4 regions of the Pseudarthrobacter sp. BIM B-2242 genome follow, and region 1 is predicted to be linked to each of the others. Evidence: riboswitches for the same ligand, from Rfam matches in the RefSeq annotation. Region 1 holds a riboswitch; each other region holds the start of a gene.

Region 1 (4,378 bases):
GCGCTGCTGTCCGTGCTGGTGGCACGCATGTTCTACCTCCCCCCGGTGGAACTCAGCGGCCGCTTCAATATCCTCTACGCCGTGCCCTTCGCCCTGCAGTTCCTGTGGCGGGTGGCGGCAGCGAGCATCGAGGTGATGTACCTGGCGGCCATCCGCGGACCGAAGGTGATCAACGCCGTCGTGGCTGTCCGGCTGCGAAGCCACCAGGACCTGATCGTCACCGCCGTGGGGCACGTGATCTCGCTGATCCCCGGATCCCTGGTGGTGGAAGTGGACCGGTCAACGTCCACCCTGTACCTGCACGCGCTTAATGTCAGCACACCAGAGGACGCAGAGAACCTGCGCAGCGAAGTCCGTTCCATCGAAGCCCGCCTGATCAGGATCATGGGCAGCCCGGAAGAACTCGAACTCGTCCGGCAGGAGGCCGCAGCATGATGCAGACCGTCCTGACTGTCACCGCAGTCATTCTTTCGCTGGCTGCGGCGGGAGCCATCATCCGGATCGCCCGCGGCCCGTCGCTGCTGGACCGCGTGCTGGCCTCCGACGTCCTGCTCGCCATCCTCGGCGCGGCACTGTGCGTTGACATGGCCGTCAACAGGCACCTGAACAACCTGATGCTGCTCGTGGCGCTTTCCGTTGTCGGTTTCATCGGCTCGGTCACAGTGGCACGCTTTGTGGCCGACCGGCGGGAGCAGACCCATGAGTCCTGAACCGAACGTGGTGGATGGCATCATCGATACCCTGACGGCGGTTTTCCTGGTGGTGGGTGCGCTGATGTCCCTGGCCGCCGCCGTCGGCCTGCTGCGCTTCCCGGACCTGCTGAGCCGGATGCACGCGGCCACCAAGCCGCAGGTGCTGGGCCTTTTCCTGCTGCTTGCCGCCATCGGTCTGCAGATGCGGACGCTGTGGGTATGGCCGGTGCTGCTGGTGGCGTGGATTTTCCAGTTACTGACGGTGCCGGTGTCCGCCCATATGGTGGGCCGCTCCGGCTACCGCACCAAGCACCTGCACCGCGAGCTGCTCAGCTCCGATGACCTGGATGCCGTGGTGGAGAAGGCCGCGCAGTCGTCCAGGGATAACGCGTCCGACGCTGGCGGCCGGGACTGATTCCCGGCCGGGACTAGACGATGTCCTGGCTCTTGGCGAAACGCGTGATGGCCCGCTGCGTGCCGCGGTTGGCGAGGACCTGGATGATGGTGCTGACCGAGGCTGAAATGAGCGCAAACGTCAACGCCGAGCGCAGGCTTGTGGGGGTGTCTTCGTCCTTGCCTGTGGGGGGCTTACGGCCGGTGGACTTTTCCCACACGGTATTAACCACCTTGGTGCCGACAAACCCGGCGGCGAGGCTGATTCCTGTGCCGAGCAGCTTGATGAACAGGTTCATGGGTTGAACTCCTTGTGGCGGATCGGGGACTGCCTTTAGCCTAACGTGATCAGGCCGGCGGTCAGCACCTAGGGCTGCCCCATGGAGGCCAGTATTTCCCGCACCGCCTCCACCACGAGGTTGTGGTCCTGCATCTGCGGGAGTCCGGAGACAGCCACCGTCGCCACCGCCCCGACTCCCGTGACGTAGACCGGGAAGCAGCCGCCGTGGGCCGCGTAGGTCGATTCGTCGTACCAGCCCTGGTCCTCGATCCGGCCGCCGCCCAGCCTTCCGCGCAGGCCCACCAGCAGGGACGGGACGTCGTAGCGCGCGGCCGTGCGCTGCTTCGCCCGGATCCAGTGCCCGTTGTCGGGCGTGGCGCCGTCCAGGGCCACATGGAAAAGGACCTGTTCACCCTTGGTGATGTCGATGGCGATGGGCAGCTTCCGGGATTTGCCCAGCTCCACCAGCAGCAGCCCAAGGTTGAGGGCGTCGTCCTTGGTAAACCGGGGGAACTGCAGCTCGCTGACCTCAGCCTCTATCCGCGCGATCAGAGCCTCGAGCGAGCCTGGCGGCTGGGCTTCGCCGGAGTCGGGATCGAACACGGTCACATTCGAGGCGTCGGCAGTCATGGCCCACAATCTACCGCTCCTGCGGTGTAAACTGGGTCACGCCCATCAGGGCAGATTTATTTACGACAGGGGAGCGCCGCCGTCGGGCACTGCAGGGATGCAGCCGGTGGATGGGCGCTGAGAGTGCGGACAGCCGCAGACCCTCGAACCTGATCCGGTTAGTACCGGCGCAAGGGAGTCGAGCTTCTCAGAGTGTCCGGAACCGGGCGGCGCAGGCCGGGCCGAAACCGCGAATACTCTCCCCTCCTGTACCTCAGGAGGCAGAAATGACAACAGCAGGACTCAAGAAGGCCAGCTATTCCTGGCGCGTTGTGGACATTGTGGTGGCGGCTTTGATCGCCATCGCCGGCGGCGTCATTTTCTGGGCCTGGTCCCAGGGCGCAGCGCTGGTGTCCGCGCCGATGAACGCCACCTACCCGCCCCTCACAGGCCTGATCGCGGGCGGCTGGATGATTCCGGCCGTGCTGGGCATGCTCATCATCCGCAAACCGGGCGCAGCGCTGTTCTGTGAGGCCGTGGCCGCGACCGGTGAGCTCATGATGGGTTCCCAGTACGGCACCACCGTGCTGATCTCCGGCATCCTGCAGGGCCTCGGCGCCGAACTGGTGTTCGCCGCCTTCGCCTACAGGAAGTTCAACCTGCCCGTGGCCCTGCTCGCCGGCGCCGGCGCCGGACTGTTCTGCGGCCTGAACGATTCCTTCGCGCCCTGGGGCTGGAACATCGCCTACGAGGCCGGCGACAAGGCCGCGTACATTCTGTTCTGCGCCATCTCCGGTGCCGTCATTGCCGGCGCCGTGTCCTGGATCGCCACCCGCGGCCTCGCCAAAACCGGCGTCCTGAGCTCCTTCGCGTCCCGGAAGGCCTTCTCGGAACCCGTCTTCAACTGATGACCGCTTTCGACGCCGGCGCTTCCGCGGTGCGCCCCGCTGCGGTATCAGCCCGTGGCTGGGGCTGGCGGCACGCCGGCCGTGCCGCCCCCGCCGTCCAGGGGCTGGACCTCGACATCGCCCCTGGTGAGCGGGTGCTGCTTTTGGGCCCTTCCGGCGCAGGCAAATCGACGCTGCTGCACGCCCTCGCCGGGGTGCTGGGGGATGAAGGGGACGACGCCGACGAGACCGGTTCGCTGCTGATCGACGGCGTTGCGCCGCGGAGCCGGCGCGGCCGTGCAGGGCTGATGCAGCAGGATCCTGAAACGCAGGTGGTCCTCTCGCGGCTGGGCGACGACGTCGCCTTTGGCGCCGAAAACCTGGCTGTTCCGCGGGACGAGATCTGGAAGCGGGTCCACGAGGCGCTCGACGACGTCGGGCTGCGCAGTGCCGTCGGATCCCCGGGTGCCGCCCGGCTCCCGCTGGACCACCCGACGTCGGCCCTGTCCGGCGGGCAGAAGCAGCGGCTGGCGCTGGCGGGCATCCTGGCCATGCGGCCGGGACTGATCCTGCTGGATGAGCCGACAGCCAACCTCGACCCCGCAGGCGTCCTTGAGGTGCGGGACGCGGTGGGCCGTTGCCTCGACAAGACGGGTGCCACGATGGTGGTTGTTGAACACAGGGTGTCCGTCTGGAAAGACGTGGTGGACCGGATTGTGGTGCTGCAGCCGGGCTCGGCAGCGGCCTCCGGCGCTCCCGGCAGTTCGTCGGGCGTGCTGCTGGACGGTCCGCCGGACCGGGTGCTCGCTGAGGCGCGGGACATGCTGATCGGTGCCGGAGTGTGGGTGCCGGGCTATGTTCCGTCCACCCGTCCCCGGCGCGGCATTTCCGCCGGGGGTTCCGCCGTTGCCGGGCAGCTGCTGCTGGCCGCAGAGAACGTCGCAGTCTCCCGCGAGCGGCCCCGCCGCCGCGGCTTCCGCACCATCGCGCCGGTGCCGGTGCAAACGGGCATCACCGCGCAGGTCCGTGCCGGCCAGGCACTCACGGTTACCGGCCCCAACGGCGCCGGCAAGTCCACGTTCGCCCTGACGCTCGCCGGACTGCTGGCGCCGGTGGCAGGGAAGGTGTCAGCCGCCGTCGAACTGTCCGAAGGCGCCGGAATCGATCCCTTCAGGTGGAAGGCGAAGCAGCTGATATCCCGCATCGGCACGGTGTTCCAGGAGCCCGAGCACCAGTTCGTCACCGGGCGCGTCCTGGACGAGCTGATGTTTGGTCCGCGGCATCTGGGGCATGGCGAGGAACGGGTGGACGAACTGTTGGAGCGGCTCCGCCTCACGCACCTTGTGGACGCCAACCCGTATACGCTGTCCGGCGGCGAAAAGCGGCGGCTGTCGGTGGCGACGGTCCTCGCTGCCCACCCGCGGGTGCTGGTGCTCGACGAGCCCACGTTCGGCCAGGACGCCAACACCTGGGCAGAACTCGCCTCCTTCCTGTCTGAACTGCTCGACGCCGGGACG
Region 2 (4,378 bases), 1.2 Mb from region 1:
TTCTGGGCGCGGGTCACGGCCGTAGCAAGCAGGACGGCGTCACAACCCAGTTCCATGGCCAGCGCCGCGTCCGACGCCGTGCCGATGCCGGCGTCCAGCACCACAGGTACCGAGGCGCGCGAGACGATCAGTTCGATGTTGTGCGGGTTCAGGATCCCCAGGCCTGTGCCGATCGGCGCGCCAAGCGGCATGACCGCGGTGGCACCAAGGTTTTCCAGTCTGAGGGCGAGCACCGGATCATCGTTGGTGTAGGCGAATACCTTGAAGCCCCGGTTCACCAGTTGTTCGGTGGCGTCCACGAGTTCGACGGCGTCCGGCAGCAGGGTCTGTTCGTCGGCGATGACTTCCAGCTTGACCCAGTCCGTTTCCAGCGCCTCGCGGGCAAGCTCCGCGGTCATGACGGCGTCTTTGGCCGTGAAGCAGCCGGCAGTGTTGGGCAGGACCCGGATCCCGTGGTCCACCAGGAGCTGGAAGAGGGACCCGGACTCCGCCGGCGAGTACCGCCGCATCGCCACAGTGGTCAATTCCGTTCCTGATGCCAGGAGGGCGGCGCCCAGCCCGTCGAGGCTGGGCGCTCCGCCGGTGCCCATGATGAGGCGCGAGCCCAGCTCAACCCCGTCGATGACCAGCCGGTCCGCAACTGCGGAGTGGTTCGTTGTGCTGATGCTGGTGGTTACTGTCATGATTTAGCCACCCTGAACTGCGGTGACCAGTTCTACGTTGTCACCTTCGGCGAGCGCCGTGGCATGCCACTGGCTGCGCGGAACTACTTCGGAATTGTGGGCGACGGCCACACCGAGCTTCTGTCCGTCAGCCGCCTGGCCGTTGACGCCGAGGCGGCGGCCGGTGATCTGGCTGACGAGGCTGGTAATGGACGCGTCGTGCGGCACGGCATGCTGCGCGCCGTTGAGGGTGATGTTCATGCTGTTTCCTTTGTGGGTTGAGAAGTTACTCGGGGAAGGCCGGAGAATCTGCCCGGGCTGAGGGCGTCCCAGCGGGCTTCATGCCGGCCGTCCAGCAGGTCCCGGCAGATAGCCGCCGCACCAGGGGTCAGCAGGACGCCGTGGCGGAAGAACCCGGTAGCAATAATCAGCCCGGGGATGTGCCCGGTGCCGGCTGCGCTGGCAGGCACCCGGCCAAGCAGCGGTGCATTGTCCGGCGTGGCCGGCCGCGCCCGGGCGGTGGATTCCAGGAGTTCCAACTCGGCGACGGCGGGCAGCAGCGCCTGGGCATCGCGCAGCAACTGGTAGACGCCGCCGGCCGAGACCGCAGAGCCCGCCCCGGTTCCGTCCCCCGCCGCGGACAGCGCGTCCTCCCGCTGGGTTGCGCCGATCACCACGGTGCCGTCCTGCCGCGGAACGATGTAGACCGGCACCCCGTGGACCAGGCCACGGACGGTGGAGGTAACCAGCGGGCGCAAATGCCGGGGAACGGCGAGGCGCAGGATATCGCCGTAGACAGGCCGCAGCGGCAGATGCAGCCCGTCCGGCAAGCCGGCGAGCGAGGCCGCCTGCACGCCGTTGGCCACAATGGTCTCACCGGCGATGACTGTGCCGCCGTTGGCCAGCGTCACCCCGTTGACACGGCCGCCCTCCCAGCGCAGGCCAGTTGCGAGGTGATCGACGGCGAACCCGTCACGGGCACCGGCCACGGCGGTTCCTGCCCCCGGTTTATGGACGGCCAGGACCTGACGGAGCGAGGCCACCAGCTTCCGCGGATCCACCTGGTGGTCCGCCGGGATGTCCAAGGCGCAGGAAATTGCCGGGCTCAACAGCGGTTCCCTGGCCCTCGCTTCCCGGAGGGGCAGCGGCTCTACCAGAAGCCCGTTCGCCTGCTGAACGCTCCGCAGGTCCATCAGGGTGCGGCGGTCCGCAGCGTCGGCGCCGATGGCGAGGGTCGGCGTCGTAATGTACCCGGTGTCCGCCGCCCCCGCGCGGGCGAGGTCGGCTGCAAACGCGGGCCACCGGCTTGAGGACTCGAGCATGACGTCCAGGAGGTCTTCCTCCTGGTAATGCAGTTCACTGACGGGGGCGAGCATGCCGGCGGCCGCCCAGCTGGCCCCGGAGCCGGGCGCGTCATCGATCAGGACCACGGACCGGCCGGAGCGCCGTGCCTCCCAGGCGATGCCGTGGCCAATGACTCCGCCACCGATCACGGCGACGTCCGCGTGCAGGACCATGTGTTTCCTTCCCTACGCCGGTACTAGCCGGATCAGGTCAAGCGGTCGGCTCTGATGCCCTCTCAGCCCGGCCGCTTTGTGACGGCTGTTACGGGCTCCCGCAGTACTCGCCCAGTTTAGGGGAACTATGGTGGTTTTCATGAACGCGCACTCCAGTCCCCACATCGTGCCCAGCTACTCCGCCCAGGCGACGGGCGGCACCCTGCCCGCCACCGCACGGTTATACCTGTGCACTGATGCCCGGCGGGACCGCGGTGACTTCGCTGATTTTGTGGACGCGGCATTCGCCGGCGGGGTGGATATCATCCAGCTCCGCGATAAGGAAGTCGAAGCCGCCGAGGAACTGGAACTGTTGGCCGTACTGCAGGCAGCCGCAGCCCGCCACGGACGGCTCTGGGCAGTCAATGACCGCGCAGACATCGCCATGCTGTCCGGCGCGCCCGTCTTCCACATCGGGCAAAAGGACCTGCCCGTGGCGTCGGCCCGCACCCTGCTCGGCGCCGGGGCAGCAGTGGGCCTGTCCACCCACACCTCCGAACAGATCGAAGGTGCCATCCGGATGTCCGCGGCGGTGACTGCCGACGGCGGTCTGGACTACTTCTGCGTCGGACCGGTATGGGCCACCCCCACAAAACCCGGCCGGGCCGCCGTCGGCCTTGACCTTGTGCGTTATGCCGCGGAGGCCGTCTCCGCAGCAGACAGCACCCTGCCCTGGTTCGCGATCGGGGGCATCGACCTGGGCAACGTCGAACAGGTGGTTGAAGCCGGAGCCGGCCGGATTGTGGTGGTGCGGGCCATTACGGAAGCCTCCGACCCCACGGCAGCAGCCGCAGCGCTCGTGGCAGCCCTGGATGCCGCCGCATCCTGACGGTCCGGCGCCCGGCTCTTGAGAATCCGGCGCGCAGCGGGGCGGGGCGTGCACGAATCAGGGAAACCGGGCTAACCTGACTTTCGTGTCCCATCATCGGTTGGCCCCCAACGTCCACGAGCAGACCAACGCCCTCGCGGCAGCACTGAGCGCCCTCCGGACCGAGCTGGAACTGCCGGGTCCTTACCCGGCAGAAGCGGTCCGCGACGCCGAAGCGGCCGTTGCTGCGCACCAGCTACCCGCCACCGACATGACGGACGTTGAGTTCCTGACGATCGATCCGGCGTCGTCCACGGACCTGGACCAGGCACTGTTTATCGAACGCGCCGGCGCAGGCTACCGGGTGCTGTACGCCATCGCGGATGTACCCTCGTTTGTCCGCCCCGGCGGCAGCCTGGACACCGAAACGCGCCGCCGCGGCCAGACGTTCTACGCCCCTGACGGCCGGATTCCGCTGCACCCCGAGGTCATCAGCGAGCAGGCCGGCAGCCTCCTGGCGGACCAGCTGTGTTCAGCGTTCGTGTGGGATTTCGGGCTCGACGACGCCGCGCAGGTCTCCAGCGTCTCCGTCCGGCGTGCAACCATCCGCAGCCGGGCCAAGCTGGACTACAAGGGCGTCCAGGCGGACATCGACGCCGGAACCGCCAATCCCGTCCTGCAGCTGCTGAAAGACGTCGGCCTTAAACGCGTTGAGCTGGAACGGCAGCGCGGCGGTGCCAGCCTGAACATGCCAGAACAGGAAATCGTGCAGACGCCCGACGGCGGCTACCGGATTGCCGCTGCCCCGCAGCTCCCGGTGGAGGACTGGAACGCGCAGATTTCGCTGATGACCGGAATGGCGGCCGCCAACCTGATGCTCGCCGGAAAAGTCGGCATCCTGCGCACCATGCCCGCCCCTGACGAGCGCTCACTCCGGCATTTCCGGCTCCAGACCGTGGCCCTCGGCAAGGCCTGGGACGGGAAAATCAGCTATGGCGAGTACCTTCGCAGCCTCGATCCCACCGAGCCCCGGCAACTGGCCATCATGCATTCCGCCGGCATGCTGTTTCGCGGAGCCAGCTACACGGCCTTTGACGGCGATGTCCCTGACGATGCCATCCAGTCGGCGATCGGCGCCGCCTACGCCCACACCACGGCGCCACTCCGGCGACTCATAGACCGCTTTGTCCTGGTGATCTGCGAGGCCCTCAGCAACGGCAAGCCGGTGCCGGACTGGGCGCGGGAAGCCCTGCCCACCCTGCCGGAAATCATGGCCGGCTCGGACCAGCTGGCAGCCCGGATGGAGCGCATGGCCCTGGACACCGTGGAGGCGGCGCTCCTGGTCAACCACG
Region 3 (4,378 bases), 1.7 Mb from region 1:
CTCGTCTACGTTCCCGGCGGCTCCATGACGGGGATCTCCCGCAAGCTGCCCGACGTCGAACGCAACCGCCTCAAGCGCATCCTCAAGGACCGCCTGCCCGAGCATGCCGGTGTGATTGTCCGCACCGCTGCCGAGGGTGCCTCCGAAGAGGAACTCACCCACGACATCAACCGGCTGCGGGCGCAGTGGGAGGGCATCGAAAGCCAGTCCACATCCACCAAAGTGCTGGCGCCGGAACTGCTCTACGGCGAACCGGACCTCACCATCAAGGTGGTCCGCGACGTCTTCAACGAGGACTTTTCCAAGCTCATCGTCTCCGGTGAAGAGGCCTGGGACACCATCGAGGCCTATGTCACGTACGTTGCCCCGGACCTGGTGGGCCGGCTGGAGAAGTGGACCAAGGACCAGGACATTTTCGCCGCCTGGCGGATCGACGAGCAGATCCACAAGGCCCTGGAACGCAAGGTCTTCCTGCCCTCCGGCGGGTCGCTGGTCATTGACCGGACCGAAGCCATGACCGTGGTGGACGTCAACACCGGCAAGTTCACCGGCAGCGGCGGAAACCTCGAGGAAACCGTCACCAAGAACAACCTCGAAGCGGCCGAAGAAGTAGTCCGGCAGCTCCGCCTCCGGGACATCGGCGGCATCATTGTCATCGACTTCATCGACATGGTCCTTGAGTCCAACCGCGACCTGGTGCTCCGCCGCATGGTGGAATGCCTGGGCCGTGACCGCACTAAGCACCAGGTGGCCGAAGTGACCTCCCTGGGACTGGTGCAGATGACACGCAAGCGCATGGGCACAGGGCTCCTGGAAGTCTTCGGCGAGCAGTGCGAAACCTGCGCCGGCCGCGGAATCGTCACCCACGACGATCCTGTGGAGCACCGTCGCGCCAACACTGTCGCCGCCGAGCACCACGTGCAGCGCACGGACAGCCGCCCGGACACCCAGCGGATGGACAGCCAGCGCAGCGACACCCAGCGTCCGGACGCACAGCAGGGCGGCCGGACCGACCGGAAGCGCCGCCGCGGCCGTGGCGGCCAGCCCCTGGAGGTGGCACCGGCAGCTCCGGTGCAGATCCACACGGTCCACCCGGACCCCAGCGACGCCGAGCGCCACGCCAAGGCGGAGGCCACGCGGGCAGCTCTGGCCAATATTGCTGCCGCAGCACACGCGGCCCACCTGCATGACGACGAAGTAGCCCAGGCTGCTGCGGCGGCCCGGGCCGCCGGCACGGAGGCCCCCGCCCCTGCGCCGGAACGGTCGGAAGGCGAAATTACCGGCCGCCCGGCCGCCGTGCTGACTTTCGGCGGTGAACAGGTAGTGCTGCCGTTTGTCGAGCACCACGAGGACCAGCCGCAAGCCCCTGCCCTGACCCTTGACCGCCTGGCGGAGGCCTTCGCCAGGCTCGGCGGTCCGGCCCCTGAAACCGAAAGCGGTCAGGAGGCAAGCCAGCCCGCCGAGGTCAGGCAGGCAGAGCCGGAAGTGAGCCGGCAGGCCGTCAGCGCGCCCGCTGCAGCCCCTGCCCGCCAGGTTCCCGCCGTTGTTGAACGGGACTACTCGGATCACACCCAGCAGCCCGCCACCCGACGGCCGCGGCGGAACCGCAGTGCCAGCCGGGCCCAGGGCGCAGCCAATGCCACCACGGTGGAGCATCACGAAGCTGTCCCTGCAGCCGCGGCCGGGCACACGCACGCGGCCAAGGCGCCGGAGCCCGCCAAGGCTCCCGCAAGTGCCAAACCGGTCGAAACCAGCGCGCCGATCATCCTGGGTGTAGGGGTTCCTGCCTCAGAACTCTGATCCTTCGCCGGACATAGGCCGGAATGCCCGGACACGCCCTTCATTGGGGGCGCGTCCGGGCATTCTGCGTCCCGGCTTCATCTTCGGGCAGCGGCACCAAAGAAAGGCTAGGCTGGGTGACTGACACGGGGTGCCGGCAGAAAGCCGGCTGAGATCCAGACCCGTAGAACCTGTCCGGTTAGCACCGGCGAAGGGATGTCTCCTTGGCTTCGACTTATGTCCTTCCTCCCGCAACCCCCGATCTTCCAGCGGCCCTGCCGCCACTGACAGCCCCGGGACCAGCAGCCCCGGCCGCCGGCACCGCCTTTGCGCCATCGGCCGCAGCGGATGTTCTGACTGATACCCCGCGGGTGTTGTCCATTGCCGGCTCGGATCCGTCCGGGGGAGCCGGGATCCAGGCTGACCTCAAAAGCATTGCCGCCATGGGCGGATACGGCATGGCAGCCATCACCGCTTTGACGGTTCAAAACACACTCGGCGTCCAGGCAGTCCACGTTCCCCCCGCTGCGTTCCTGCGCCAGCAGCTTGACGCCATCAGCGACGACATCACCATCGATGCAGTCAAGATCGGCATGCTGGGCAACGCGGAGGTGATCGATGCGGTCCGCAGCTGGCTGGAAAAGGTACGTCCCGCCGTCGTGGTCCTCGATCCGGTGATGGTGGCAACCAGTGGAGACCGGCTGCTGCAGGAGCCGGCCGAGACGGCCATGCGGGCCCTGCTGCCGCTTGCGGACCTGATTACACCAAACCTTGCGGAGCTCGCCATCCTGGCAGGGGAGCCCCAGGCCCGGGACTGGGCGGAGGCGCTGGAGCAGGGAAAACGGTTGGCCGCGGCTACCGGCGCCACGGTCCTGGTTAAGGGAGGCCATCTCGACGGCGACACGTGCCCTGATGCCCTGGTCAATGCCGGGGGACTGCTTTCCCGGCCGGTTGTGGAAGTGACGGGAGACAGGATCGCCACGCGCAACAGTCATGGCACGGGCTGCTCGCTGTCCTCGGCCATGGCAACTGCACAGGCCCGGCTGGGGGATTGGGAGGCGTCCCTGCTGCTGGTGAAGCCGTGGCTTGCCGGCGCGCTGCGGGCATCCGGCCAACTGGGGGTCGGCGGCGGCAACGGCCCGGTCCACCACTTCCACCATGTACAGCAGCCTCCCGCTGCCGGGGAATTCGCTGCACTCCTGCAGCGGACGGCGGCCCCTTACCTGGAGGCTATCTACGGGCTGGAATTCATCCGCGACCTGACGGCCGGCTCGCTGGCAGAGGAACAGTTCGCCTACTACCTCGCCCAGGATGCCATCTACCTCAACGGCTATTCACGGGTTCTTGCCCGCGCCAGCGCGCTGGCGCCGACAGAAGCCGCGCAGCTGTTCTGGGCCAGGTCTGCCCAGCAATGCCTTGACGTCGAATCCGAACTGCACCGCAACTGGCTCAGCACCCGCACCGTGGAGCACGTCCTGGGCCCGGTCACCAAGTCCTATGTGGACCATCTGCTGGCCGCCCCAGCCTCCGGCAGCTACGGAGTTGCGGTGGCGGCCCTGCTGCCGTGTTTCTGGCTGTACGCCGAGGCGGGCAAGGCACTCCACGCCCGGTTCCTTGCGGCAGGCGCTCCGGCGGAGCACCCTTATGCCGAATGGCTGCGGACGTACGCGGACGAGGATTTCGCGCAGGCCACGCGGGACGCGATCGCCTTGGTTGACGACGCCGGACGAAAGGCCTCCGGGGACGAGCGGGCTGCCATGGTTCAGGCCTTCAAGCACTCAAGCCGGTTCGAAGTGGAGTTCTTCGACGCGCCGCGGCTGCATGCCTGAACGCCGAAGGGCCACGCAGCCGGTACGATAGTCGGGCACGGTTTCGGATTGTCAGTGTTGTTCCCATTAGTGGGACCTATCACAGTCAAACGGCCGTAACCAGCCTCATTTGCGGCCGAAGGCGAAATTAGCGTATTCTAGATCTTCGGTGCTTACGCCAACACTTGGGTTACGACCCCACGGCGTTGAGGCACAGCGGGAACCCAGTCAAACATTGGCCCAGGTTCCGCACGCAAATCTAGTAATAAACGTCGAGAGAAGTGAGTTCCCAAGTGGTGTACGCGATTGTCCGCGCAGGCGGCCGGCAAGAGAAGGTTTCCGTTGGAGACTTCGTTACCATGAACCGCGTCCCCGGTGGAGCCGGCAGCACCATTCAGCTGCCCGCACTGCTCCTGGTAGACGGTGACAAGGTCACCTCCGCCGCTGCGGACCTGGCCAAGGTAACTGTTACGGCTGAGATCCTCGATGACCTCCGTGGTCCGAAGATCGTCATCCAGAAGTTCAAGAACAAGACCGGTTACAAGAAGCGCCAGGGTCACCGTCAGGAACTGACCAAGGTCAAGATCACTGGTATCAAGTAACCTTCGTTACTGTTCAGGTTTTCAGCAGATTCCCCAGAATTTAGAGGCAGGCATTTCAAATGGCACATAAAAAAGGCGCGAGTTCCACTCGCAACGGTCGTGACTCCAACGCCCAGTACCTCGGCGTCAAGCGCTTCGGCGGCCAGGTAGTTTCCGCTGGCGAGATCATCGTCCGCCAGCGCGGCACCC
Region 4 (4,378 bases), 1.5 Mb from region 1:
GGCGGCCATGTGGTGGCGCATGCCCAGGGCGCCATTGCAGCGATGACGGCCGCCGTCGAACGCCCGGACCTCGTGTATTCGCTGACGCTGGTGGAACCGGCCTGTCTGTCACTGACGGCTGAACTTCCCGCCACTGCCGCGCACCGCGCCCTGATGCAGCCGCTTTTCGATGTCCGGCATCAACTGGGTGATGAGGACTTCCAGCGCGAATACGTCCGCCGTATGTTTGCCGTGGATCTTCAGGAGCCTGTATCCCAGGAAGAAAGGCGTTCGGCGCGCAGGCTCCGGCTGCAGGCGCCGGCGTGGGAAGCCCCGCTGCACATCGTGCCGGGCGTCCCCACGATGGTCCTGACCGGCGGCTGGGAACCGCTCTACGAGGAAATCGCCGGCTACCTGCGTGAGACCGGCGCCCTGCACCGCATTGCTGCGGGCGGGCACCGGCCTCAGGATTCGCGTGAAGGTGACTTCGCTGTCCGGTCCTTTATTGCCGACGTCAGCCGGGCGCGCTCACTCCAGGCCTCCTGAGGACGCCGCCCCTGCCGCCGCGGGGAGCTGAAGTTCAGGCAGGTACACCTTCCCGCCCTTCGCCAGGAACTCCTCGCTTTTTTCGCGCATCCCGCTGTAGATTCCGGCAATGGCTGCCTGCGCGTCGGCAGAGCCATATTCGTCCCGGATGTCCTGGCTGATCTTCATGGAGCAGAATTTGGGGCCGCACATGGAGCAGAAGTGCGCGGTCTTGGCAGGCTCGGCCGGCAGCGTCTCGTCATGGAACGCCTCCGCCGTCACCGGATCGAGGGACAGCGCGAACTGGTCCCGCCAGCGGAATTCGAACCTTGCCTTGGACAGGGCATCGTCCCTTTCGTGCGCTCCCGGGTGGCCCTTGGCGAGGTCGGCCGCGTGGGCCGCGATCTTGTAGGTGATGACCCCCGTCTTCACATCGTCCTTGTTGGGCAGGCCCAGATGCTCCTTGGGCGTGACGTAACACAGCATGGCGGTACCATAGCGGGCGATTTCCGTGGCCCCGATTGCCGAGGTGATGTGGTCATACCCCGGGGCGATGTCGGTGACCAGCGGCCCCAGCGTGTAGAAAGGGGCACCCTTGCAGAGTTCCTGCTGGCGCTCCACGTTCTCCCGGACCAAGTGGAAGGGGATGTGCCCGGGCCCTTCCACCATTACCTGCACGTCGAATTCCCAGGCCCGCAGGGTCAGCTCCGCCAGGGTGTCCAGCTCGGCGAACTGGGCGGCGTCGTTCGCGTCTGCCGTCGCGCCCGGGCGGAGGCCGTCGCCCAGGGAAAACGCGACGTCGTATTTGGCGAAGATCCCGCACAGCTCGTCGAAGTGCGTGTACAGGAAGTTCTCCTGGTGATGGGCAAGGCACCAGCCGGCCATGATGGAGCCGCCGCGCGAGACGATCCCCGTGACGCGGTTGGCGGTGAGCGGGACATAGCGCAGCAGGACTCCGGCGTGGATGGTCATGTAGTCCACGCCCTGCTCACACTGTTCGATCACGGTGTCGCGGAAAATCTCCCAGGTGAGCTTGTTGGCCTCGCCGTTGACCTTCTCGAGCGCCTGGTAAATGGGCACCGTACCGATCGGGACGGGGGAATTGCGGATGAGCCATTCACGGGTGGTGTGGATGTCGTCGCCGGTGGACAGGTCCATTACTGTGTCGGCACCCCACTGCGTGGCCCACTGCAGCTTGTCCACTTCCTCGGCGATGGAGCTGGTGACCGCGGAGTTGCCGATGTTGGCGTTGATCTTCACCAGGAATGCCTTGCCAATAATCATCGGCTCGGATTCCGGGTGGTTGATGTTGTTCGGGATGATGGCACGCCCGGCGGCCACTTCGCTGCGGACCAGTTCAACATCGCAGTTTTCGCGGAGCGCCACAAACTGCATCTCCGGCGTCACCATGCCCTGCCGTGCATAGTGCATCTGGGTAACGGTCTTGCCGGCGACGGCGCGGCGGGGCACCGGCTGTGCGCCCTTCCACTCCGCTGAGGCGGCGCCGCGGCGGACAGCCGACTTGCCGTCGTCGAGCAGGTTCCGCTCCCGGCCGCTGTACGGTTCGGTGTCCCCGCGATCCTCGATCCATTCGCGCCGGAAAGGGCTGAGGCCCACGACAGGATCGCTGCCCGGGCCCGCGGTGCGGTAGACGCGGAAGGGGCCGTTTGCGTCGCCGTTGGGCGAGGGTTCCAAGGCGATTTCGGTTACGGGTACCCGGATGCCGGAGTCTTCATCGTTGATGAAGGCCAGCGAATGAGACTTCAGGGATTGGGTTTCCGGCCGGAGCCTGTGATTCCCATCCGCTTCATTTTGGGCAGGGATCAGCTGTGTTTCTTGCGTATTCAATGAATACTCACTTCCTTCGCCGGCATTACCCGGACAGGTTCGACGGTCGCAGGCTGCGTCAGCCCGATCTCAGCCCCTGCAAGGGCACCCGTGTGGTCAAAACGAAGCTACCACAGCCGCTGCCCGGATCCCGCGGAACACTTGTATTAAATTGAAGCTTCAAGTAAATTAGACGCATAACGGCCTTCAACCCCGAAAGCCAGCGGACCGGGAGCTTTCACATGACTGCAGCAGCCACCAGCCAGGATCTTCTACCTGCCGACCTCTCCATGGGCACTGTCATGCTCAAGGTGGCCGATATGAAGCTGATGACCGACTACTACCAGCGGGCCCTGGGCCTTGAGGTTGTGGCCGAAGAGGACGGCGGCGTCTACCTGGGCCGCCTCAGGCGTCCCCTGGTCCACCTGGCGCCCGCCCCGTCGCTGCGCTTGCCTGGCAGGGGAGAGGCAGGCCTGTTCCACACGGCCCTGCTCTTCGACAACCAGGCTGCACTGGCGGCCACTGTCGCCACCGCAGCACAGTTCGACCCCCGGCTCTTTACCGGCAGCGCCGATCACCTCGTCAGCGAAGCCTTCTACTTCAACGACCCCGAGGGCAACGGCATCGAGCTCTACTGGGACCGGCCCCGCAAGAACTGGTCCTGGAACGGCACCGAAGTGGTGATGGACAGCCTGGCCCTGCCGCCCCAGCGCTACCTCGAACAGCACCTGAGCCAGGAATCCCTGGACGGGCAGCTGGGCACTGAAGCCGGCGTGGGCCACGTCCACCTCCAGGTGGGGGACGTCCAGTCAGCACACGATTTCTACGTCAGCACCCTCGGCTTCGAAAAGACCGCCGGCTGGCATGGCCAGGCCCTGTTTGTCTCGGCGGGCCGGTACCACCATCACATGGCCATGAACGTCTGGAACAGCCGCGGCGCCGGGCCGCGCAAGGACACCCTGGGCCTCGGCGAGGTGCTGATCGAGGTGGCCTCCGGGGATGATGTCGGAGCACTCGCGGACCGCCTGAAGGTGGCCGGCGTGGCCTCCCGGCACACGGGTGCCGAGCTGCGCTTTGAGGATCCGTGGCGCAACAACATCCGGGTAGCCGTCCGCTGAGCAGGCGTGGCCGGAAGTGCGGCCCACCATGCACTAGGCTGATTTCGAACGGCCGGGGGCGGCACCCTACGCTGCCCGTCTGGGCCGCACCGTCGACGGAATGAGGGCTGTTCCCATGGGCTTCACTGAAATCTTTGTAGCTACCCACGACGCCGCGCTGAAACGCGCCGGGGTCCTTGATGCCGGCGGCACGCCGTCCGGACCCGCGCTGCGGATACCTGAAATCAGTGATTTTGAGATCGAACAGCTCGGGGACCTTGCCGGGGCTGCCGTCCACGCCGGTGGCGAGGGTTACGAACTGGCCATGGTTGACGTCTCCAGCGACTCCCTCCTCGGTGTCCCGCCGGCCATGGTGCGTGCGCTGGCTGACCTCCTCAGCTACGAAACTGAGGGTGAAGGCAATGTCCTGGAGGACGTCGCTGAACAGTGGGCTGCCCAGGATGACATGCCATTCGGCGTCACCGAGGCCCGGGACTATGTCCGGCAGCTTGCCGGGCTGGCCAGTGGAATCGGCGACGCCGAGCGCACTGGCCTGTATGTCTGGTCTTCCTAGTCCGGCGGCGGCCTTCCACGTTGTCCCGGCTGCCGCTTCAAAACGTGTCAAGTCGAAATCCTGACGCTGATCTGGCACAATAAACAGGTACTCGATCTGCGTGGCCCCTCTCTCCGCGTCCGGATCCTGTCCTTCGAACCCTCAAGTATGGCCCGCCCCACGGGTGCAGAACGTCGGTTCAACCCTTTTCTGAAACAGGAGTGACCACAAAAGTGGCCGTAAAGATTCGCCTTAAGCGCTTTGGTAAAATGCGCGCACCGTACTACCGCATCGTCGTTATGGACGCACGCTCCAAGCGTGACGGCCGTGCCATCGAAGAGATCGGCAAGTACCACCCCACCGAAGAGCCCTCATACATCGAGGTCGACACGGACCG

What was found. Region 1 has a riboswitch for thiamine pyrophosphate ahead of IDT60_RS18735 (ECF transporter S component). Riboswitches for the same ligand answer to the same signal wherever they lie in the genome.
Region 2: linked by a shared signal. The riboswitch ahead of thiO (glycine oxidase ThiO) and the one ahead of IDT60_RS18735 (ECF transporter S component) in region 1 are both predicted to bind thiamine pyrophosphate.
Region 3: linked by a shared signal. The riboswitch ahead of thiD (bifunctional hydroxymethylpyrimidine kinase/phosphomethylpyrimidine kinase) and the one ahead of IDT60_RS18735 (ECF transporter S component) in region 1 are both predicted to bind thiamine pyrophosphate.
Region 4: linked by a shared signal. The riboswitch ahead of thiC (phosphomethylpyrimidine synthase ThiC) and the one ahead of IDT60_RS18735 (ECF transporter S component) in region 1 are both predicted to bind thiamine pyrophosphate.

The regions. Positions count from the first base shown of each region.
Region 1 is NZ_CP061721.1:4,052,220-4,056,597, reverse strand. It holds gene IDT60_RS18760 (Na+/H+ antiporter subunit E) at 1-435, shown strand, start outside; gene IDT60_RS18755 (monovalent cation/H+ antiporter complex subunit F) at 432-710, shown strand; gene mnhG (monovalent cation/H(+) antiporter subunit G) at 700-1,107, shown strand; gene IDT60_RS18745 (DUF4235 domain-containing protein) at 1,121-1,384, opposite strand; gene IDT60_RS18740 (heme-degrading domain-containing protein) at 1,453-1,995, opposite strand; TPP riboswitch at 2,053-2,189, shown strand; gene IDT60_RS18735 (ECF transporter S component) at 2,262-2,882, shown strand; gene IDT60_RS18730 (ABC transporter ATP-binding protein) at 2,882-4,378, shown strand, end outside.
Region 2 is NZ_CP061721.1:2,830,829-2,835,206, forward strand. It holds gene IDT60_RS12960 (thiazole synthase) at 1-683, opposite strand, end outside; gene thiS (sulfur carrier protein ThiS) at 687-923, opposite strand; gene thiO (glycine oxidase ThiO) at 920-2,179, opposite strand; TPP riboswitch at 2,172-2,291, opposite strand; gene thiE (thiamine phosphate synthase) at 2,319-3,047, shown strand; gene IDT60_RS12980 (RNB domain-containing ribonuclease) at 3,133-4,378, shown strand, end outside.
Region 3 is NZ_CP061721.1:2,325,106-2,329,483, reverse strand. It holds gene IDT60_RS10670 (Rne/Rng family ribonuclease) at 1-1,800, shown strand, start outside; TPP riboswitch at 1,917-2,013, shown strand; gene thiD (bifunctional hydroxymethylpyrimidine kinase/phosphomethylpyrimidine kinase) at 2,133-3,608, shown strand; gene rplU (50S ribosomal protein L21) at 3,881-4,189, shown strand; gene rpmA (50S ribosomal protein L27) at 4,249-4,378, shown strand, end outside.
Region 4 is NZ_CP061721.1:2,508,095-2,512,472, reverse strand. It holds gene IDT60_RS11570 (alpha/beta hydrolase) at 1-525, shown strand, start outside; gene thiC (phosphomethylpyrimidine synthase ThiC) at 508-2,352, opposite strand; TPP riboswitch at 2,347-2,454, opposite strand; gene IDT60_RS11560 (VOC family protein) at 2,574-3,449, shown strand; gene IDT60_RS11555 (hypothetical protein) at 3,565-4,002, shown strand; gene rpsP (30S ribosomal protein S16) at 4,215-4,378, shown strand, end outside.